Regions from separate parts of the Cedecea davisae genome, predicted to be linked through region 3. Evidence: riboswitches for the same ligand, from Rfam matches in the RefSeq annotation. Region 3 holds a riboswitch; each other region holds the start of a gene.
The links. A riboswitch is a leader RNA that binds a small molecule or an ion and turns the genes downstream of it on or off. The one in region 3 is predicted to bind thiamine pyrophosphate.
Positions count from the first base shown of each region.

Region 1 (5,437 bases), 2.4 Mb from region 3:
TCAAGTCTTCGAGCATCCTTAGTCTTTGCTCTACCGTCAGGCGAGCCAGCCATCCAGAACGAACAGATTGTGTCGCAGCAAAGTACTGTTGGAAAAACTTAACAGGTGATGACCGCATCATAAACACCTCCTCGCTTCATCGCCGATGATTATTGACGTAATATAGGGATAGTTAAATTGATGAGTTTCCAGCGGGAGTTCCTCTTTTATGTCTTCGTCACGTCTGCAACAACAATTCATCCGCCTGTGGCAGTGCTGCGAGGGCAAACCACAGGAAACTACGCTTAATGATCTGGCCGAGCTGCTGAGCTGTTCACGTCGCCATATGCGCACATTGCTGAACGCCATGCAGGAAAAAGGCTGGCTAAGCTGGCAGGCCGAAGCGGGCCGCGGCAAACGCTCGCAGCTCACCTTCCTCTACACCGGGCTGGCGCTTCAGCAACAGCGAGCCGAAGATTTGCTCGAGCAGGATCGCATCGATCAGCTGGTGCAAATCGTTGGCGATAAGGCGGCTGTGCGCCAGATGCTTATCTCCCATTTGGGACGCAGCTTCCGCCAGGGGCGCCATATTTTGCGTGTGCTTTACTACCGCCCTCTGCTTAACCTGCTGCCCGGCTCGGCGCTGCGGCGCTCCGAAACCCATATCGCAAGGCAAATTTTTAGCGGCCTGACGCGTATAAATGAGGAAAATGGGGAACTGGAAGCGGATATTGCCCATCACTGGCAGCAAATATCCCCTTTACGCTGGCGCTTCTTTCTCCGCCCCGGCATTCATTTCCATCATGGCCGGGAGCTGGACATGCTGGATATCATTACCTCGCTACAGCGCATCAATACCCTGCCGCTGTTTGCCCACATCACGCAGATAACCTCCCCGACCACCTGGACGCTGGATATTCATCTCAGCCAGCCGGATGACTGGCTGCCGTGGCTGCTGGGCAGCGTTAACGCCATGATCCTGCCGCGCGAATGGACGACGATGCCGGATTTTGCCAGCCAACCCGTTGGCACAGGGCCTTATTCCGTCGCCCGTAATAATCGCAACCAGCTGAAGATCCACGCATTTGATGATTACTTCGGCTTCCGGGCGCTGATTGATGAAGTTAACTTCTGGGTACTGCCGGAAGTGGGGGAAGAGTCGAGCTGCGGCGTGCAGCTCCAGGGCATGCCGGACAGCGAAAAAGCCGTTGAAAGCCGCCCCGAAGAAGGCTGCTACTACCTGCTGTTCGACAGCCGCTCCACGCTCGGCGTTCACGAAGGCGTACGCCAGTGGATTGGCCACATCCTTTCGCCGGTCAATCTCATTTACCGTGCGGCCGAGCAGTATCAGCAATACTGGTTCCCTGCCTACGGCCTGCTGCCGCGCTGGCATCATTCGCGCCCCGGCCCGCTGCCCGCCAGGCCTGCTGGCCTCGAAAGCATTACCCTCACCTACTACCGCGACCATGTAGAACACCGCGTTATCAGCAATATCATGACCGAACTGCTGGCCGAGCAGGGCGTGAAGCTGATTATCCAGGAAGTCGATTACGCCGAGTGGCACCAGGGCGATGCGCAAAGCGATATCTGGCTGAACAGCGTTAACTTTACGATGCCGCTGGAATATTCCCTGTTCGCCCAGCTGTATGAAGTGCCGCTTATCCAAAAATGCATGCCGCTGGACTGGCAGGGCGACGCCCGCCGCTGGCACGGAAAAACCCTTCCTCTGCCGGAATGGTGCAAGCAAATGCTGGAGCGAAACGACGTTATGCCCTTGATTCACCACTGGTTGCGCATCGAAGGTCAGCGCAGTATGCGCGGGGTAAGAATGAACACCCTCGGCTGGTTTGATTTTAAATCCGCCTGGTTTGCGCCACCCGGCCCATAACGCTTTCGTAACACAGAGGAAATCAGTAGAATCCTCCCTGCTCAACGGGGTGCCAGGACAAATTGTCCGCGCTGAGATAATACCCGTCGAACCTGATCCGGATAACGCCGGCGAAGGGATTTGAGACAGTCCGCTCAATTCCTTTGCCCCCTTTTATAAGAGGTGCGAAGTGTTCAAAAAATTACTGCCGCTGCTGGCGCTGGTCGCCGCTCCCGTTTTTGCTAAGCCCGTATTAACCGTTTACACCTACGACTCATTTTCCGCCGACTGGGGCCCTGGCCCGGCGGTTAAAAAAGCGTTTGAGGCCGACTGTAACTGCGAACTGAAATTTGTCGCGCTGGAAGACGGCGTGTCGCTGCTCAACCGCGTGCGCATGGAAGGTAAAAACAGCAAGGCTGACGTGGTGCTGGGGCTGGACAACAACCTGCTGGACGCGGCTTCACAAACTAAACTGTTTGCGCCATCCAATATCGACACCGCCAGCCTGAAAGTGCCCGGCGGCTGGAAAAACAGCACGTTTGTTCCTTATGATTACGGCTACTTCGCTTTTGTTTATGACAAAAACAAGCTGAAAAACCCGCCGAAAAGCCTGAAAGAGCTGGTCGAAAGCGAGCAGAAATGGAAAGTGATTTATCAGGACCCGCGTACCAGCACGCCGGGGCTGGGTTTGCTGCTCTGGATGCAGAAAGTGTATGGCGACAAAGCGCCAGAAGCCTGGCAGAAGCTGGCGAAAAAAACCGTCACCGTCACCAAAGGCTGGAGCGAAGCTTATGGCCTGTTCCTCAAAGGTGAAGCCGACCTGGTCATGAGCTACACCACCTCCCCGGCTTACCACATCATTGAAGAGAAGAAAGACAACTACGCAGCCGCGGACTTCAGTGAAGGCCACTACCTGCAGGTTGAAGTTGCCGGGCGTCTTGCCAGCAGCAAACAGCCCGAGCTGGCGGAGAAATTTATCAAATTCATTACCACCCCTGGGTTCCAGAACACTATCGCTACCGGCAACTGGATGTACCCGGTAACCGACGTGAAATTACCCGCTGGTTTTGACGGGCTGGTGAAACCGCAAACCACGCTGGAGTTTACGCCTCAGCAGGTCGCGGCCCAACGAGCAACCTGGATTAGTGAATGGCAACGCGCCGTCAGCCGCTGATCCCCGGCTGGCTCTATCCAGGGCTATTTGCCGCCACGCTGGTGGTGGCGGTAGCCCTGGCGGCTTTCCTTGCGCTGTGGTTTAACGCTCCGCAAACGGACGTCTCCGCGCTGCTGCAGGACAGCTATATCTGGCATGTTCTGCGCTTCTCTTTCTGGCAGGCCTTTCTTTCCGCCGCACTCTCCGTTTTCCCGGCTATCTTTTTAGCTCGGGCGCTTTATCGACGGCGTTTTCCAGGCCGTATGGCGCTGCTGCGGCTGTGCGCCATGACGCTGGTGCTGCCGGTGCTTGTCGCGGTATTTGGCATTCTCTCGGTTTACGGGCGCGAAGGCTGGCTGGCAACGCTTTGCGGCTGGCTTGGCCTCGAGTGGAATTTCTCGCCTTACGGCTTACAGGGCATCCTTCTGGCGCATGTTTTTTTCAACATGCCGATGGCCACCCGCCTGCTGCTCCAGGCGCTGAATAATATTCCATCAGAGCAGCGCCAGCTGGCCGCGCAGCTGGGTATGCAGGGCTGGAATTTCTTTCACTTCGTCGAATGGCCGTGGCTGCGGCGGCAAATTCTGCCGGCCGGAGCGCTTATCTTTATGCTCTGCTTTGCCAGTTTCGCGACCGTGCTCTCGCTGGGCGGAGGACCTCAGGCAACAACCATCGAACTGGCTATCTTCCAGGCCCTGAGCTACGACTACGATCCTGCCAGAGCCGCGCTGCTTGCGCTGCTGCAAATGGCTTGCTGCCTTGGGCTGGTGCTGTTCAGCCAAAGACTAAGCAAGGCTATCCCCGTGGGTTCAAGCCAGCTACAAGGCTGGCGAGATCCGCAGGATTCTCTGCGCCGTAAACTGTGCGATGGCCTGCTCATCGGGCTGGCATTGCTGCTATTGCTCCCGCCTTTGCTGGCGGTGATGTTCGACGGAGTCAATAGCAGCATGAGCAGCGTGCTCCGGCAGGCCGCGCTCTGGCAGGCGCTCTGGACTTCGCTGCGCATTGCGGTTGCCGCCGGAGTTATCTGCGTTGTGTTAACCATGATGCTGCTGTGGAGCTCGCGTGAACTGCGGCTGCGCAAGCGAGTGTTTGCCGGGCAGGCTATAGAACTAAGCGGCATGTTAATTCTGGCAATGCCGGGCATCGTACTGGCTACCGGCTTCTTCCTGCTGCTCAATAATACCGTCGGCCTGCCCCAGTCTGCCGATGCAATTGTCATTTTTACCAATGCGCTGATGGCCATTCCCTATGCGCTGAAAGTGCTGGAAAATCCCATGCGTGACGTAGCGGAACGCTATACGCAGCTCTGCCAGTCACTGAATATTAGCGGTTTTAATCGCCTGCGGTTTATTGAACTCAGGGCGCTCAAAATCCCAATTTCTCAGGCGCTGGCGTTTGCCTGCGTGCTCTCTATCGGCGATTTTGGCGTGGTTGCGTTGTTTGGCAATGAAGATTTCCGCACGCTGCCGTTTTGGCTGTACCAGCAAATCGGCTCTTACCGCAGCCAGGATGGCGCGGTGACGGCGCTGTTGCTATTACTTCTGTGCTTTATGCTGTTCACTTTGATTGAAAAATTACCGGGGCGCGATGCTAACTCTGACTGATGTAACCTGGCTGTATCAGCATTTACCCATGCGCTTTTCTCTCCGCGTTACCGCCGGTGAACGCGTGGCAATCCTTGGGCCAAGCGGCGCGGGGAAAAGCACGCTGCTGAGCCTGGTTGCCGGTTTCCTTGAACCGGCCAGCGGCAGCATCAAGCTGGACGGAAAAGAACATACCCGAACGCCGCCTTCGGCTCGCCCTGTGTCCATGCTATTTCAGGAAAACAACCTGTTCAGCCACCTTAACGTCCGGCAGAACATCGCCCTCGGTATGCACCCCGGTATGAAGCTAAATGCGCAGCAGCAGAGCAGGCTGGTGGCAATGGCAGAGCGCATGGGGTTGCAGAAGATGCTCGATCGTCTGCCGTCCCAGCTTTCCGGCGGCCAGCGCCAGCGTGTGGCGCTGGCCCGTTGCCTGGTGCGTCAGCAGCCTATTTTATTGCTGGATGAACCCTTTTCGGCGCTCGACCCGGCGCTGCGCCAGGAGATGCTACAGCTGCTTGATGAACTGTGTCGGGAGCAGCGGCTGACGCTGCTGATGGTCTCTCATAGCACTGAAGATGCGGCGCGCATTGCCGAACGCAGCCTTGTCGTTATGGACGGACGTATAGCCTGGGATGGGGAAACAAAAACGCTGCTAAGCGGCGAGGCAAGCGCCTCGACGCTGTTGGGTATCGGCCGCTAGTGGGATAAAACCTTCCACAAAATATCCCAGTAAACCGGCATCAGCGGATGCTGAAGCAGCGCCACGAGGCTGCCGATTCCGGCCACCAGCATCAACGGCGCCAGCCAGTGTAAACGCGAGCGAGGCAGAAAGCGGGTAAGCCTGTCTGA
Region 1 is NZ_CP172054.1:4,059,586-4,065,022, forward strand. Features, by position in the region: gene sgrT (glucose uptake inhibitor SgrT) at 1-121, opposite strand, end outside; gene sgrR (HTH-type transcriptional regulator SgrR) at 209-1,867, shown strand; TPP riboswitch at 1,903-2,004, shown strand; gene thiB (thiamine ABC transporter substrate binding subunit) at 2,037-3,020, shown strand; gene thiP (thiamine/thiamine pyrophosphate ABC transporter permease ThiP) at 2,996-4,606, shown strand; gene thiQ (thiamine ABC transporter ATP-binding protein ThiQ) at 4,590-5,288, shown strand; gene ACG1VR_RS19405 (DedA family protein) at 5,285-5,437, opposite strand, start outside.
Region 1: linked by a shared signal. The riboswitch ahead of thiB (thiamine ABC transporter substrate binding subunit) and the one ahead of thiM (hydroxyethylthiazole kinase) in region 3 are both predicted to bind thiamine pyrophosphate.

Region 2 (5,437 bases), 1.9 Mb from region 3:
GACACTATTTTATCGACCGGAGGTCAGCAATCATCCTCCTGCCTTCTTTCGGAAAGGGCCGTAAATAATCGTCGCCCTTGCGGTGTGTTACATCAGGGTTGTGTGCCTCTCCCCAAAAACCTGTCCCAGTCTTTCCATACCGGCTGTAGGCCTGAATCACGAAGCGCGGCCGCAACTTCCTGCGGCGTTCGGCCATCATGCGGGGAAAACTGCTCCAGCTCAGGATGGTTGTCGGCATAGCCGCCGGGCTGCGTCTTCGAAAATGCGCTGACATTGTTAATCGCCAGCGGAATAACGTGGTCGCGAAACCATGGCGATTCGCGCGTTGAAAGCGACAGCTCCACGTCCGGAGCCAGCAGGCGGAAGGCGCAAATCACCTGAACCAGCTGCTGCTCGGTCATGATGGATGCCGGTTCCACGCCGCCGGTACACGGGCGCAAACGCGGGAAGGAGATGGAATAGCGGGTTTGCCAGTAACGCTGCTGGAGCCACAGCAAATGCTCCGCCACCATAAAGCAGTCGGTTCGCCAGCTATCCGACAGCCCAATAAGCGCTCCCAGCCCTATCTTGTCTATCCCGGCGCGGCCCAGCCGGTCAGGCGTTTCCAGCCGCCAGAAGAAATCTTGTTTATTGCCGCGCAGGTGATGTTGCGCGTAGGTCGCGGGGTGATAGGTTTCCTGATACACCATCACGCCGTCCAGACCGAGCGTTTTCAGTTCGGCATACTCGTGCTCGTCCAGCGGCTGGACTTCCATTTGCAGCGAACTGAACCTGCTGCGGATTGCGGGAAGGTGCTGGCGGAAATAGTTCATCCCAACTTTGGTTTGATGCTCACCCGTGACCAGCAGCAGGTGCTCAAAACCCAGCGCCCGAATAGCCGCACATTCGCGCTCAATCTCCGCCTCGTCGAGCGTTTTACGCTTGAGCTTGTTGCTCATGGAAAAGCCGCAATAAGTACAGTCGTTGGCGCAGAGATTGGAAAGATAAAGCGGAACATAGAAGCTAACGGTGTTACCAAAACGCTGGCGGGTAAGCTGCTGTGCCCGCCGGGCCAGCGGTTCAAGATAGCGGCTGGCGGCCGGAGAGAGCAGGGCCATAAGATTATCCTGCGTCAGGCGTGGGGCGGCCAGCGCCCGCTCTACATCCGCAGAAGTTTTGCTGTTGATACGCAGATTGATGTCATCCCAGTCGAGCTGCCGCCAGCGATCGCTAAAAGTTTCCGTCATTAGCCGTTGTCCTCGCTGAATTGCAGGAAGCTGGTCAGCGGGCTGGATGCCTGCGCCTGCTGGTGGCGCGGGCCTAAGCCTGCCCCGGCGGCAAAGCTTCCTGCTTCCACGGCCAGGCGGAAGGCATTTGCCATCTGCACCGGATCGCGCGCAACGGCTATCGCCGTATTGACCAGTACCGCAGAAGCCCCCATTTCCAGCGCTTCTGCGGCGTGGCTTGGCGCACCAATTCCGGCATCCACAACTACCGGCACTCTGGCCTGCTCGATGATTATTTCCAGCAGGGCACGAGTTTGTAGCCCCTGATTCGAACCGATGGGTGCCCCAAGAGGCATCACCGCCGCGCAGCCAACCTCTTCCAGACGTTTACACAAAACCGGATCTGCGCCGCAGTAAGGCAGCACCACAAAACCCTGTTTGACCAGCGCTTCGGCCGCCTTTAGCGTCTCGATAGGGTCGGGAAGCAGGTAGCGTACGTCAGGATGGATCTCAAGCTTCACCCAGTGGGTGCCCAGCGCCTCGCGAGCAAGTTTAGCTGCAAATATGGCCTCTTCTGCCGTTTTTGCTCCGGAGGTATTAGGCAGCAGCTGAATACCCGCCTCCAGAAGCGGCTGCAGGATTTCATCGCTGCGGGTGCGCAGGTCAACGCGTTTCATCGCCATAGTGACAAGCTGGGAGCCGGAAGCTTGGATCGCCGCGATCATCAGCTGACTGGAGGCGAATTTTCCGGTGCCGGTGAACAGGCGGGAAGAAAAGGTTTTATCGGCAATTTTTAACATATCAGCCTCCGGCAATCGCCTGAAACAGCAAAATAGAGTCGCCCTCACGCAGCAAATGGTCGCTCCATTGCTCACGCGGCACGATAATGTGGTTCACCGCCAGCGCGACGCCCGTTTTACCCTGCTCAAGCTGAGCGAGCAGGGCGGCGAGCGTCAGGCCAGCGGCACATTCCAGAGGTTCATCATTAAATTGAATGCGCATTTCGCCCTCCGCAAACCGGGCAATTTGCCGACTTCTGCATCTTCAGCGTCTGCCAGCCGTGCTGGCGGGCGTCAAACAGGCGCAATAAGCCGGTAGCCGGAGCCATGCCGGTAAGTAATTTGATTGCTTCCAGCGCCTGGAGTGTTCCCATCACGCCAACGACCGGACCTATAATTCCGGCGTTACGGCAGTTGAGTTCCGGCTCGCTTTCATCCGGCCAGACGCAGCGGTAGCAGCCATGCTCCCAGGGCGGGGCGAGAACCATCATTTGGCCGCTAAAACCGACCGCGCTGGCGGTAACGAGCGGCGTACCGGTTGCCACGCAGGCTGCGTTCACCGCCTGGCGGGTGGGCATATTGTCGCTACAGTCCAGCACCACATCGGCTTCATTTACCGCGTTATGCAGCGTTTCGCCGGTTAATCTCTCCTGCAAGGGCACAACTGTTACGCCCGGGTTCAGGCGCTGCAAATGCTGGTGGGCTACGGCAGACTTTGGCTGATTGATATCTTCGGAAGTAAACAGGATCTGGCGTTGCAGGTTGCTGATATGCACTTTGTCATCGTCCGCCACGGTCAGCGTGCCAACGCCCGCAGCGGCCAGGTACAGCGCCGCCGGAGAGCCCAGACCACCAAGCCCGATAAGCAAAACCCGGCTGGCGAGCAGTTTTTCCTGCCCTTTGATAGCCACATCCTCCAGCAGAAGCTGACGGCCGTAGCGCATAAAGTCCGCGTCATTCATCGCCGGTTCCCACCAGTTCAAGCAGCGTGGCGGTGGCGGCACGCCAGTCTGCGGCCTGAGTGATCGCGCTGACCACGGCAACGCTGCCGACGCCGGTCGCCAGAACGGCGGGTACTCTGTCAATGCTGATGCCGCCGATGGCGACGGTGGAATACTCGCCGAGCGTTTGAATATGCTCTGCCAGCTTAGTCAGACCCTGCGGAGAGGATGGCATCTGTTTAGTTTGCGTCGGGAAAACGTGGCCGAGTGCGATGTAGGAAGGACTGGCGCTCAGAGCGCGATCCATTTCCATATTGTCGTGCGTGGAAAGACCAAGACGTAATCCGGCCTCGCTAATGGCGACGAGGTTGGCTACGTCCATATCTTCCTGGCCGAGATGGACACCGTAAGCGCCGTGTTTAATGGCAAGCTTCCAGTAGTCGTTAATAAATAAGCGAGCGTTATAGCGTTTGCCGAGGGCTATGGCCGCGGCAACATCCGCTTCAACCTCTTCATCTCGCTTGTCTTTTATTCGCAGCTGGAGGGTGCGTACACCGGCGTCTAACAGACGCTCAATCCACTCAACGCTATCAACAACCGGGTACAGGCCGAGCCTCTTTGAGGTGGCGGGATAGGGTTTTATCGTAGCAAGGGCGCGCGATTCGCGGCGACCAGAATTTTTCTCAGATGCAGACATAGCGCATTCCAGTATTTATCAGGAAGTGGCTTGCCGGGAGGACGGAGGGAGTACTGGATGTGGGCCGCCCGAACCGGGGGTACCCAAAATCAGAATTACTCTTGTTCCCTTCGCAGGTTTTAACCTGATCAGGTTCCGCGGATCCCGAATTAACGGTCTCAGCCGGTGCATAACACACTCGGCACTCCGACAAGAATGCTTCCCGCCTTGCGGCGGGGAAGTTGTAAATTACTCGTTAATAGCTAACAACTCAAGCGGGACTTGCCACCCCGGCAGGATCGCTGGCGCTGCTATCCAGATTGTTATCGATAGCCAGTAAAACCAGCCTGTCTTCCAGCGAGAAGCGAGATTCCAGGCATTCGCCTATCTCGGAAAGCGCCTGCTGAAACTCGACCCAGCTGTCGCGGTCGATGGCGTTTTCGAGGTGCGAATCATAAAGATCCATGATCTGCTGGGTATTGGCTTCCAGCTGGGGGTAAAGTTGGGCGGCGCTCAGCAGCGGGCTGCTCCCTTCCAGGTTGCTGATAATTCGCTCGTAAATACTAAAATGACCGGAAGAGAGGTAATCCACCAGGCCATGGCAGAAATTATCTAACGCTTTTTCGTCGAGCGCGGTGTGCGATTCCTTGTTAGGCTTGATCCCGACCATGTTGTAATAGGCAACCAACAGGTGTTTACGGGCCTGGAGCCAATGGTCAACTAACTCATTACTACCACCAACGCGCTCAGTCAGATTGGCTAACTGGTTAAGCATGATCGAGACTCCGTGAGTTAAAAGATTGAACGCAAACTAACCCAAAATGTATTAACTAATTGTTTATATCAGTGAACTCGGGGATGTGCACCAGGTTATGGAACGTGTTATTCAAAACTTAGATCATGGTTGGTGGATAGTCAGCCATGAGCAAAAAATATGGCTGCCACAAGGTGATTTACCTCACGGTAACGCCGCCGAGTTCCAGCTTATTGGCGCCAGCGGCAGGTTGATTGGCGAATGGGAAGGCGAGCCGGTCTGGCTGGTGCGTGAAAATCGCCGGGCAGATATGGGTTCTTTACGGCAATTACTGGACCAGGATGTCGGTCTTTTCCAGCTTGCCGGGCGCGGCGTTCAGCTAACGGAATTCTTCCGTTCGCACAAGTTTTGCGGCTACTGTGGCCATGAAATGCACCCCAGCAAAAGCGAATGGGCCATGCTTTGCGGCCACTGCCGCGAGCGTTATTACCCGCAAATTGCGCCATGCATCATCGTGGCCATCCGCCGAGATGATCATATCTTGCTGGCGCAACACACCCGGCATAGAGGCGGCGTGTATACCGTTCTGGCCGGGTTTGTCGAGGTAGGAGAAACGCTGGAGCAGGCCGTCGCCCGGGAAGTGATGGAAGAGAGCAGTATCCAGGTGAAAAACCTGAAGTATGTCACTTCTCAGCCCTGGCCTTTCCCGCAGTCGCTGATGACCGCTTTTACGGCGGACTACCACAGCGGTGAGATAAAAATCGATCCGAAGGAGCTGCTGGATGCGGGCTGGTATCGCTACGACCAGCTGCCTTTGCTTCCGCCGCCGGGAACCGTTGCGCGCCGATTGATTGAAGATACCGTCGCCCTGTGTCGGGCAGAGTATGAGTGATAAACTGCCCGCATACAGCCAAAGGAAATTCTAAAAATGACTGAACTGAAGAACGATCGTTACCTGCGCGCCCTGCAGCGCCTGCCCGTTGATATTACCCCGGTGTGGATGATGCGCCAGGCGGGCCGCTATTTGCCGGAATATAAGGCAACCCGCGCCCAGGCCGGCGATTTTATGTCGCTGTGCAAAA
Region 2 is NZ_CP172054.1:4,548,034-4,553,470, reverse strand. Features, by position in the region: gene thiH (2-iminoacetate synthase ThiH) at 93-1,226, opposite strand; gene thiG (thiazole synthase) at 1,226-2,005, opposite strand; gene thiS (sulfur carrier protein ThiS) at 2,007-2,207, opposite strand; gene ACG1VR_RS21740 (HesA/MoeB/ThiF family protein) at 2,191-2,946, opposite strand; gene thiE (thiamine phosphate synthase) at 2,939-3,622, opposite strand; TPP riboswitch at 3,711-3,821, opposite strand; gene ACG1VR_RS21730 (Rsd/AlgQ family anti-sigma factor) at 3,873-4,376, opposite strand; gene nudC (NAD(+) diphosphatase) at 4,474-5,247, shown strand; gene hemE (uroporphyrinogen decarboxylase) at 5,284-5,437, shown strand, end outside.
Region 2: linked by a shared signal. The riboswitch ahead of thiE (thiamine phosphate synthase) and the one ahead of thiM (hydroxyethylthiazole kinase) in region 3 are both predicted to bind thiamine pyrophosphate.

Region 3 (5,437 bases):
TATAGCTATCAGCGGCTAGCTCCTGCTCTGCCTGGCGGCCAGCTTCGCCGGGCATAAATTTTTCAGCCGCTCTATCAGCCAACGTCCTGCGGGGCCTGGAGGTGAAGCGATGGGGTAAACGCCAAACATTGGCAGCGCCAGCCCGCCCGGCGGAACATCCTCAATAGACAGCTCAACCAGCCGACCTTCCTGAATATCTCGCTGCACCACGTGCGACGGCATACTGCCCCAGCCCAGGCCGTCCAGCAAAAATGCATGCTTGGCTAAAAGGTCGCCCAGCCGCCAGGTGGAAGGCGACATCACGCCAAACTCTTTTCCTTTGGAAAGTTCGGAGCGGTCTGTCAGCACCAGTTGAACGTGTTTACTCAGTTCTGCTTTTGGCACCATGCCTTTGATCTGCGCCAGCGGGTGCTCGGGCGCGGCAACCATCACCAGTGAAACGCCGGTCAGACGTTCGCCGGTTAATGAGTCGGGCATATCCGGCAGCGAGCCGAGAATACCAATGCCCGCGCTGCCGTTAAGTACCGGCTTATAGCCGCCGCCCAGGGCTTCGACAAGCAGTCGCAGCGGCGTGCCCGGAAACTGTTCCCTGAAGGCTTTTGCCGCCGAGGTGATAGCTTCCAGCGGGAAGAAAACATCCACGACTACCGAAAGCTCGGACTCCAGCCCGGAAGACATGCCGCGCGCCCGGGCTTTCATAAAATCAACGCGTGAGACAATGCCCCGGGCATCGGCCAGCAGCACGGTCCCTTCTGCGGTTAACTTCGGATAACGGCCCGAACGGTCGAACAACTGCACGCCAATTTGCGCCTCAAGTCCTCTAATCAGATCGCTTATAACCGACTGCGCCCGATACATTTTGCGGGCTGCGGCAGAAAAGCTGCCCTCATCTACGGCGGCAATGAAAGTTCTGAGTTGATCGAGCGAAATACCGTCCAGCATGGTTGCGCCTTGTTAGCTGTGGCAGGGGGAGAAGCGGAATATAGCCCTAACGCCTGACTTTGTCATCGCGGACATTGGTAAATTCATCCATCGGCTGAGGCGATGGATTGCATCGAAATATAACGGCTATTCGGGTGAAAAAGGCGGTGGCATAGTGGCAGCCATGTTCAGCGAATGCCAAAGAATTGAGCGCGCCTATGTTCACTGCCCTGAAAAAGCTCTTTACCCGTTCATCCACTACTCAGAGTTCCAGCCCGGAGGCTAAAACCATGTCGACCATTCTGCATATTGATACCAGTATCCTTGGCGGTTACTCCGTCAGCCGCCAGCTGTCGGCCGAGATTGTTGCTCGCCAGAAAACCTTGCATCCCAACGCGACAGTTATCTATCGTGACCTGGTCGAAGCGCCAGCGCTGCATCTTTCCGATAAACACATCGCCGCCTTCCAGGGCGCAGAAGTAACCGATGCCGCACTGGGTGCCGACCTGGCCGTTGGCGGCGCTTACATCGACGACTTGTTTGCCGCTGACGTTATTGTTCTCGGCGTGCCGATGTACAACTTCTCCATTCCTTCACAGCTGAAAGCGTGGATCGACCGCGTTTGTGTGGCGGGCCGCACCTTCCAGTACGGCGCTAACGGCCCGGAAGGTCTGCTGCCAAAAGGCAAGAAGGTATTTATCGCTTCCTCGCGAGGCGGCCAGTACACAGGCGACAGCCCGGCGGCATTCCTCGAACACCAGGAAACCTATCTTAAAGCGGTGCTTGGTTTTATTGGCCTGACCGATGTGACCGTGATCCGTGCCGAGGGCGTAAGCCGCGGTGATGAAGTTAAAAACGCGGCGCTTGCCGAGGCAAAAGAGCAGATTGCCGCGCTGTCCTGATAACTGACCTCGCGCCTTAAATCAATTTAACGAGAAACCCGAATGGACAGATACGCTACTAACTTCGCGACCGTGGGTCGTATTGTGATTGCCGCGATTTTTATCGTCAGCGGTCTTGGGAAGATTGCCGCGCCTGAGGCGACGCAGGGCTATATTGCCTCGGTAGGGCTGCCGTTCCCGTTGCTCGGGTACATTATCGCCCTGGCGGCTGAAGTGGGAGGCGGCGTGTTGCTGCTGGTGGGCTATCGCACTCGTTTGATTGCTGCGTTACTGGCAATCTTCACCGTGGCGACGGCGGTATTCTTCCACCACAACTTTGCCGACCAGAACACCGTGCTGCACTTCCTGAAGAACCTGATGATCGCGTCAGGGCTGCTGCAAATCTCCGCGCTGGGGGCAACTTCACTGAGCTTTGATACGCGCCGCCTGCGCCGTCAGCTGCGGTAATTCGCTTTATCAGAGGCCTCTTCAACAGAGGCCTCAATCCGTATTAAAACGCCCGCCAGATAAGTACCGCGATACCGCCAAACAAAATCCATTTGACGATGTAATAAACCGTCTTATTCCAGCTTTTCAGCTTCTTGCCAACGATGCGAATCTGGTAGATATAGCGGAAAGCCCGGTTAATTCCCCCGATCCGATCGTTTTCATCATTAGGCGCAGAGGCGGCGCTCATCAGATTACGCCCCAGCCAGTGGTTGACCCACTGCGCCCAGCGGTAGCGCATCGGTCTTTCGACATCGCAAAACAGGATCAGGCGGTTCTCGCCGCTGGTATTTTCCGCGTAGTGAATATAGGTTTCATCAAACAGCACGCCTTCGCCGTCCCGCCAGCTGTAGCGTTTGCCGTCCACTTCGATAAAGCAGCGGTCATCATTTGGCGTTGCCAGACCCAGATGAAAACGCAGAGATCCTGCGTAAGGATCGCGGTGGCGAGGCAGTCGGCTGCCGTCCGGGAGGGTGGCAAACATCGCCGCCTTGACCGAAGGAATGGCGCGCAGCAGCTCGGTTGTTTTCGGGCAAAGCTGGCTTGCGGATGGGTGGGCGTTTTCATACCACTTCAGATAGAAGCGCTTCCAGCCGGTTTTAAAAAATGAGTTAAACCCGGCATCGCTGAATTTCTCTGCGGCTTTAATTTGCTCCAGCCTTTGCAGGTTTATCCCTTCCTCGCGAATAACATCCCAATTCTGCTGCAAAATTGCCAGCTCGGGGAAAGTCTGCACGTTTAAATAAGGCGTATTGGGCACCCTGGAAAACAGATACATAAAGCCGTTGAGCGGGGCGGTAAAAGTTGAATGATCGGAGAGCTGCCGCCAGAAGCGGAAGCGAACCCGGCCGCGATAATGCACGTAGACCACTGAAATAACGAGAATAAGCAAAATGATATATTTCATATTCTATTATCTGACCGCTGTGTGTTTTTTATCGTTCCCAGCCGAACCTTTATAAAGGTTCAGAGTACCCTGAACACTAAATTCGCATCTGTTGCAGGAATACAGCTTAGCAGTGGTTTTAGCGAAGTAAATAATCGCCGGACAGGTTTGGCGCTTGTCTAAATGCTTGCCCGCTGGCATTATTCTGAACGCGATTAACACAATGTATTAATCACAACATTTTGATTTTAAATGACTCGGGGTGCCCTTCTTTGTGAAGGCTGAGAAATACCCGTACCACCTGATCTGGATAATGCCAGCGTAGGGAAGTCAGATGCCTGTCCGGCGTCCCTTCTTTCACGCCGGACAGGAGCCTTAACCTTATGCAACCTGACCTGCTACCCGGCGCCAGCGCCGCGTCCGTTTTACTTCATCTTCGCCATCATTCCCCGCTGGTTCACTGTATGACCAACGATGTTGTGCAAACTTTTACCGCCAATGTACTGCTGGCGTTGGGGGCCGCGCCTGCGATGGTCATTGAGGCCGAAGAGGCCGCTCAGTTCAGCCCGCTGGCAAGCGCATTACTGATTAACATCGGTACGCTGACCTCTGAGCGGCAGGGCGCGATGCTGGCGGCTATCCAGGCCGCGAACCAGGCGGGTACGCCCTGGGTGCTCGATCCCGTTGCGGTAGGCGGATTAGCATTCCGCACCCGTTTTGCCCATGAAGTTATCGCCCTGAAACCCGCAGCAATACGCGGTAATGCCTCTGAAATCCTCGCGCTGGCGGGTGAGCAGGCCGGCGGGCGCGGCGTGGATAGCACGGACGATGCCCTTTCCGCGCTGCCTGCGGCGCAGAAACTAGCGCGGCAAACCGGGGCGGTGGTCGCCGTAACCGGGGAGACAGACTACGTCACCGACGGCGAAAGGATTATTGCGGTGAGCGGTGGCGGGGAGCTGATGACGCGCGTGGTAGGCACCGGCTGTGCGCTGTCGGCGGTAGTGGCAGCCTGCTGCGCTTTGCCCGGCTCAATGCTTGAAAACGTTGCCAGCGCATGTCGGTTTATGTCACTGGCGGGGGAGCAGGCTATCGCCGTCAGCCGTGGCCCGGGTAGTTTTACGCCCGCGTTTCTCGATGCGCTCTACCAACTGAATGCGGAGGTGCTGGCATGAAACGAATCAACGCCTTAACCATCGCAGGCACCGACCCAAGCGGCGGGGCGGGTATTCAGGCCGACCTTAAAACCTTCTCGGCGCTCGGCGCCTATGGCACCAGCGTGATTACGGCACTGGTGGCACAAAACACTCGCGGCGTGCAGTCGGTCTACCGTATCGAGCCAGAATTTGTTGCCGCCCAGCTGGATTCGGTTTTAAGCGACGTGCGCATAGATACAACCAAGATAGGCATGCTTGCAGAGGCCGACATCGTTGAGGCGGTGGCGGAGCGGCTGGCATTTTATCAGGCGCAAAATGTGGTGCTGGATACGGTTATGCTGGCGAAAAGCGGAGACGCGCTGCTGGCGCCTTCGGCGGTGGAAAGCCTGCGCCGTAGGCTGCTGCCCCGCGTAGCTTTAATTACGCCAAATCTTCCTGAGGCTGCCGCGCTGCTTGACGCTCCCCACGCCCGAACTGAAAAAGAGATGCGTGAGCAGGGCGAAGCGCTGCTGGGTATGGGCTGCGAGGCGGTACTGATGAAAGGCGGCCACCTTGACGATGAGGAAAGCCCGGACTGGTTGTTTACCCGGGGCGACGCTCAGCGTTTTACCGCGCCACGCGTTCAGACCAAAAATACCCACGGCACCGGCTGCACTTTATCTGCCGCGTTAGCCGCGCTGCGTCCGCGCCATGATGATTGGGGGCAGACCGTGGCTGCGGCAAAAATATGGCTATCGAAAGCGTTGGCGCAGGCGGATTCGCTGGAAGTCGGGCACGGCATTGGGCCGGTGCATCACTTCCATGAGTGGTGGTAACCGGTGTCATGCTGGCTTTACTCCTGGAAAGGGTGCAAAAGTGCGCTTTAACTGGCGAATCTGCGCTGCGGGTACCAGGATTAGGGCTGCCCACATTTTTTGACTGCGTGGGCCGGGATTTTTCTTGCGCGGAGGGCAGGGTGCCCGCCGCCGTTACGGGAGCGTATTATGACTGATATTGCGCAGTTGCTTGGCAAAGACGCCGACGGCTTGTTACAGCATCGTTGTATGACTATTCCGGCAGATCAGCTTTACCTGCCCGGTGCGGACTAC
Region 3 is NZ_CP172054.1:1,515,211-1,520,647, forward strand. Features, by position in the region: gene ACG1VR_RS07570 (LysR family transcriptional regulator) at 16-942, opposite strand; gene ACG1VR_RS07575 (FMN-dependent NADH-azoreductase) at 1,140-1,823, shown strand; gene ACG1VR_RS07580 (DoxX family protein) at 1,866-2,270, shown strand; gene lpxO (lipid A hydroxylase LpxO) at 2,314-3,216, opposite strand; TPP riboswitch at 3,444-3,540, shown strand; gene thiM (hydroxyethylthiazole kinase) at 3,579-4,367, shown strand; gene thiD (bifunctional hydroxymethylpyrimidine kinase/phosphomethylpyrimidine kinase) at 4,364-5,164, shown strand; gene fbaB (class I fructose-bisphosphate aldolase) at 5,333-5,437, shown strand, end outside.

Region 4 (5,437 bases), 160 kb from region 3:
AACTTTGAAACTATTAAGCTAACTCATTGAATGCTCTCATGAACCAAATTAGTGGTCATTTTTGTGGTCTTGACAACCCCAATTTTTAGGTTTAGCTTGTCAATCAGCCATTTAATGGCAAAGGCGATCCCAGTCAGAGGAGCCATATTTGAGAAGCCCGCTTAAGGAAACTTAAGCGGGCTTTTTGCTGTTTTGCATTTCAGTTGCGGGCCAAATCATTAAACCGTATTTTGAGAGCGATGCTCCCTGCTGGCTTCTTATTGCTTTAAATGATGAGGAAATATGGATTCGTTATTTGTCTACGGTACGCTGCGCCCCGGTCATTCCAATGCTCATATTATGGAAAACATCGGCGGTGAGTGGCTGCCGGGCTATGTGACCGGTACCTTTTATGAGAGAGGCTGGGGAGCTGCCGCTGACTTCCCCGGCATTGTGCTGGATAAAGATGGCCCTCAGGTTCAGGGCTACCTGTTCTTATCCAGCAATCTCCATGCGCACTGGCTGATGCTGGACGAATTTGAAGATGGCTACGACCGCGTTAAGGTCGAGGTCACAACCCTTGAGGGCCAGAAGGTTACCGCCTGGATTTACCAGCTAAAGCCGCGCTAAAACAGCCCGCCATGTCTCCCAGGGCAGGCTTTAGAATGTCCAGACATTAGCTTAAATCGTGCAGGTCTTTATCCAGCGCATCACTTAGCACAATATCTTCGAACGTTACCGCCAGCCCTCCCCGCTCCGGGGTACAGCACATAACTCCTACGCTGCATTTCTCCGTCACCGGGAAATGCGCCAGCCGCAACAAAGGCCAGGTTTTACCGTCTACCGAATATTGCAGGCGAAGGCTGTCACCTTTACGGGTCAGGCGCATCCAGAACTGACGGGCATCACCGGGGAAAAGCCCGGTTGCCCAGTCAGACTGGTCAAGCGTTAACACGCTGCCGATAGCCGGTGCGCCATCATTAAACTCAATCCCGGCCTTTAGCCAACGCTCTTTATTCGCCACAAACATGATGCCAGCCTGGTCATAGAGCGCGCTGAAATCTGCTTTTGCTTTCACCTGGAAAGTAAAATCACCGGCGACTTCGCGTCCATAAAAATGGCCGGAGAATCTTTCAAAATCGTACCAGGTTTTTCGCCAAAAATCGGTCTTTTCATCGGTTATCACCGCAAGAGAGCCGTTTTCCTGTTTCCACACCTGAGGTTCATTAATCCAGTAAAAATCCGTATGCATCACGACGCCCTTCTGGTTCCTGCCTTCGCTTAACGCCAGCCCAATTCAGGCGCGACGTATTTGAGAATAGATTCAATAACGTGCGCGTTATAATCCACGCCCAGCTGGTTCGGGACGGTTAACAGCAGCGTATCGGCTTCGGCGATGGCTTCGTCCTGCGCCAGCTGTTTGATCAGCAGCTCCGGCTCGGCGGCGTAGCTGCGCCCGAAGATAGCTCTGGTTTGCTGGTCGATATAGCCGACCTGGTCACCCTCTTTGCCGCTGCCGCCAAAGTAACTGCGGTCCCGCTGGTCCATCAGGGCGAAGATGCTGCGACTGACGGAAACTCTCGGCTCGCGGGTATGCCCCGCCGCTTTCCATGCTTCGCGGTAGGCGCGGATCTGCTTAGCCTGCTGGATGTGGAACGGCTCGCCGGTTTCATCGTTTTTCAGCGTCGAACTTTGCAGATGCATGCCCAGCTGCGCGGCCCACACGGCGGTGGCGTTAGAGCTTGCGCCCCACCAGATACGCTCCCGCAATCCCGCGGAATAGGGTTCCGGGCGCAGCAGGCCCGGCGGGTTTGGGAACATCGGCTGAGGGTTAGGCTCCGCGAAGCCTTCCCCCTTCAGCGCTTCAAGAAAGACTTCGGTATGGCGGCGAGCCATATCGGCTTCGGTTTCGCCTTCGACAGGAACATAGCCGAAGTAGCGCCAGCCGTCGATCACCTGCTCGGGCGAGCCGCGGCTGATGCCGAGCTGTAAACGGCTGCCGGAAATCAAGTCTGCCGCTCCGGCATCTTCAGCCATATAGAGCGGGTTTTCGTAGCGCATGTCGATAACGCCGGTGCCAATCTCTATACGTTTAGTTTTTGCACCAATGGCCGCCAGCAGGGGAAACGGGGAGCTAAGCTGCCGGGCGAAGTGGTGAACGCGGAAATAAGCGCCGTCCGCGCCCAGCTCTTCGGCGGCAACGGCAAGATCGATGGACTGCAACAGCGCGTCGGCCGCTGAACGGGTGCCGGACTGGGGAGAAGGCGACCAGTGGCCGAACGACAGAAAACCAATTTTTTTCATCGGGGACTATCCTCAGACTCGAAATCACAGGCTTACAGTGACAAAAATTGCGCCTCCTGCGCCAGCGAAATCTCCGTAAACCGCACTAAACGAAACAGTTACGCCAGCCGCCAGGCTCCCCGACGGCGATTGTAATCAAAAAGTAAATATCGTATAACAGGCACCTCCGAGGGGTGTCCTGTTATGGGCTGAGATGGCGTAAGCCGAACCCTTTGAACCTGATCTGGGTCATGCCAGCGAAGGGACGGTCGGCCATAGCGCTTAGCCTATGGCCTGTTCTCACCCCCAGCGTGCCCGGATCTCCACTTATTCAGGAGGTCCAATGTTCACCCCACTTTTCGAAAAGGGTCTTTACGGACGGTTACGCCAGCAGGCTGGTAGCCACTGGCAGGACTACGTTGCTCACCCGTTTATCCAGCAATTAGCCGTCGGCACCCTGCCCGAAGCCGCGTTTCGCCGTTATTTGACCCAGGATTATCTATTCCTGATCCACTTTGCCCGAGCCTATGCCCTGCTGGTCAGCAAACTCCGCACCCTGCCGGAAATGCGCACCGCCACCGCGTCGCTCAATGCCATCGTTGCCGAACTACCGCTGCACGTCGCCTATTGCACCCGCTGGGGCTTAAGCGAAGAGCAAATTGTGGCCCAGCAGGAAGCGCCGGAAACCATAAACTACACCCGCTACGTACTGGACATCGGCCACTCCGGCGACGCGCTCGATCTGCTGGCAGCCCTGATGCCCTGCGTGGCAGGTTACGCTGAAATTGGCCTGAACCTGCTGCACAGCCCTGCCACGGTGATGGAAGGCAATCCTTATGCTTCGTGGATACGCAATTACGGTGATGAGGGTTATCTGGCCGGAGTGCAGGCCTCTATCAACCTGCTTGAAACCGTCGGCCACCAGCGCGGTGCCGAAAGCCGCTTACCTGAACTGGCGGAGATTTTCACCACCGCCACCCGGCTGGAGTCGGCCTTTTGGCAGATGGGGCTAAACGCCTCATGACCGGCAAGCTAACCCCACCCGGCATTCAGGTACGGGATCTCAGCCTGCACTTTGGTAAGCAGGTCATTTTCGAGAAGCTGAACTTCGATATTGCAGGCGGCAGTTTTGTTGCCCTGCTCGGGGCCAGCGGCGCGGGAAAAACCAGCCTGCTGAAGATAATCGCCGGGCTTGCGCAGGCTGACGCCGGGAGCGTTACCGGCAGCGATGGGCAGCCCATTGCCGGGCGAATGGCCTGGATGGGGCAAAAAGACCTGCTTTATCCGTGGCTGACTATCGAAGAAAACGTGGCGCTTGGCTCACGCCTGCGGGGTGAAACGGTTGACCAGCAATGGGCGGCTCATCTGCTTGAGCGGGTAGGTTTGAGCGGTCACGCTCGCGCCTTACCGGCAGAGCTTTCTGGCGGTATGCGCCAGCGCGCCGCCATCGCACGGACGCTATATGAACGTAGGCCCATCGTGCTGATGGACGAGCCGTTTTCTGCACTGGACGCCATCACCCGCACCGCAATTCAGGATCTGGCCGCCGAGCTGCTGGCGGAGAATACCGTGCTGTTGATAACCCACGACCCGATGGAAGCCTGCCGCCTCAGCCACCGTATCCTGGTGCTGTCGCGCTGGCCTGCGGGTATCGACGATACGCACGTTGTTGCCGGGCAGCCTCCGCGTGCGCCGGACGATCCCGATCTGCTGAAAAGCCAGGCCGGGTTGCTGCAACAGCTGATGAGGGCCGCGCAATGACCGGGGAGAAAGAACACGTCCTGGTTCGCCTGCGCCGCGGCCTGGCGGTATTTGTCGGCCTGGTGGTGCTTTGGTGGCTGGCCACTCTGGGCGATATTCCTGCTTTTCTGCTGCCCTCTCCCACTGCCGTAGCGCAGGCGTTGTGGAATGGCCGGGATTATCTTGCCTGGCACACGCTGGTTACCGCATCTGAAATTATCAGCGGCCTGCTGCTCGGCATACTGCTGGGGGCGTTGCTGGCGCTGGGGATGATTTTCTCGCCCCGCCTGCAACGCTGGCTGATGCCGCTGGTGCTCACCAGCCAGGCGATCCCGGTGTTTGCCCTCGCGCCGCTCCTGGTGCTGTGGTTTGGGTTCGGGATGAGCGCCAAGGTGGCGATGGCGGTGTTGGTTATCTTTTTCCCGGTGGTTTCGGCCTTTTTTGACGGAATGCGCCGGGTCAACGGCGACTATCTCGATCTCGCCCAAACCATGGGCGCTTCACGCCGGGCGCAGTTAAGGCATGTCCGGCTGATGGCGGCGCTGCCCGCATTCGGTTCCGGCCTGCGCATGGCAGCCGCCGTTGCGCCAATCGGCGCGATTATCGGGGAATGGGTCGGCTCGGCCGAGGGGCTGGGTTACGTGATGCTGAACGCCAACGCGCGCATGCAGGCCGACGTTTGCTTTGCCGCGCTGTTTATTCTGGTGCTGATGACCGTCCTGCTTTGGCTGGCGGTGGATGCGCTGCTGAGGCACCTGATTACCTGGGTGCCGGAAAACGAATGATGTCTCTATTTATTAAGGGAACAAAATGCTGAAGAAAACCGCCTTCGGGCTGCTGCTCGGCGCGACGATGGCCGCTCAGGCTGGCGCTACTGAAAAACTGACTCTGGTGCTCGACTGGTACATTAATCCGGATCACGCGCCAATCCTGGTCGCCGAGCAGATTGGAGCTTTTAAAGAACAAGGGTTGGACGTCAAAATTGTCCCGCCTTCCGACCCGGCTCTGCCGCCTCGCCTTGTCGCCGCCGGGCAGGCGGATTTAGCTATTACCTACCAGCCGCAGCTGCATTTCTTTGCCGACCAGGGCCTGCCTCTGGTTCGCGTTGGCACGCTTATCAACACCCCCCTGAACACGGTGATGACCCTGGATAAAAGCATCACTTCCCCGGCGGGCCTGAAAGGCAAAAAAATAGGCTATTCGGTTAGCGGCATCGAGCAGGCCACGCTTGCGACTATGGCCGCCCATGAGCATATTTCGCCTGACGATATGAAGCTAATTAACGTGAACTTCCAGCTGACCGGCGCCCTGCTGGCGGGCCAGGTGGATGCGGTAATTGGCGGCTATCGTAATATTGAGGCGCAGGAGCTAAAACTTCAGGGCAAGGATCCGGTCGTGTTCAACGTTGAAGACTACGGCGTACCGGCCTACGACG
Region 4 is NZ_CP172054.1:1,673,072-1,678,508, reverse strand. Features, by position in the region: gene ACG1VR_RS08285 (gamma-glutamylcyclotransferase family protein) at 283-609, shown strand; gene ACG1VR_RS08280 (DUF1349 domain-containing protein) at 656-1,231, opposite strand; gene ACG1VR_RS08275 (LLM class flavin-dependent oxidoreductase) at 1,261-2,283, opposite strand; TPP riboswitch at 2,443-2,545, shown strand; gene tenA (thiaminase II) at 2,606-3,286, shown strand; gene ACG1VR_RS08265 (ABC transporter ATP-binding protein) at 3,283-4,023, shown strand; gene ACG1VR_RS08260 (ABC transporter permease) at 4,020-4,787, shown strand; gene ACG1VR_RS08255 (ABC transporter substrate-binding protein) at 4,813-5,437, shown strand, end outside.
Region 4: linked by a shared signal. The riboswitch ahead of tenA (thiaminase II) and the one ahead of thiM (hydroxyethylthiazole kinase) in region 3 are both predicted to bind thiamine pyrophosphate.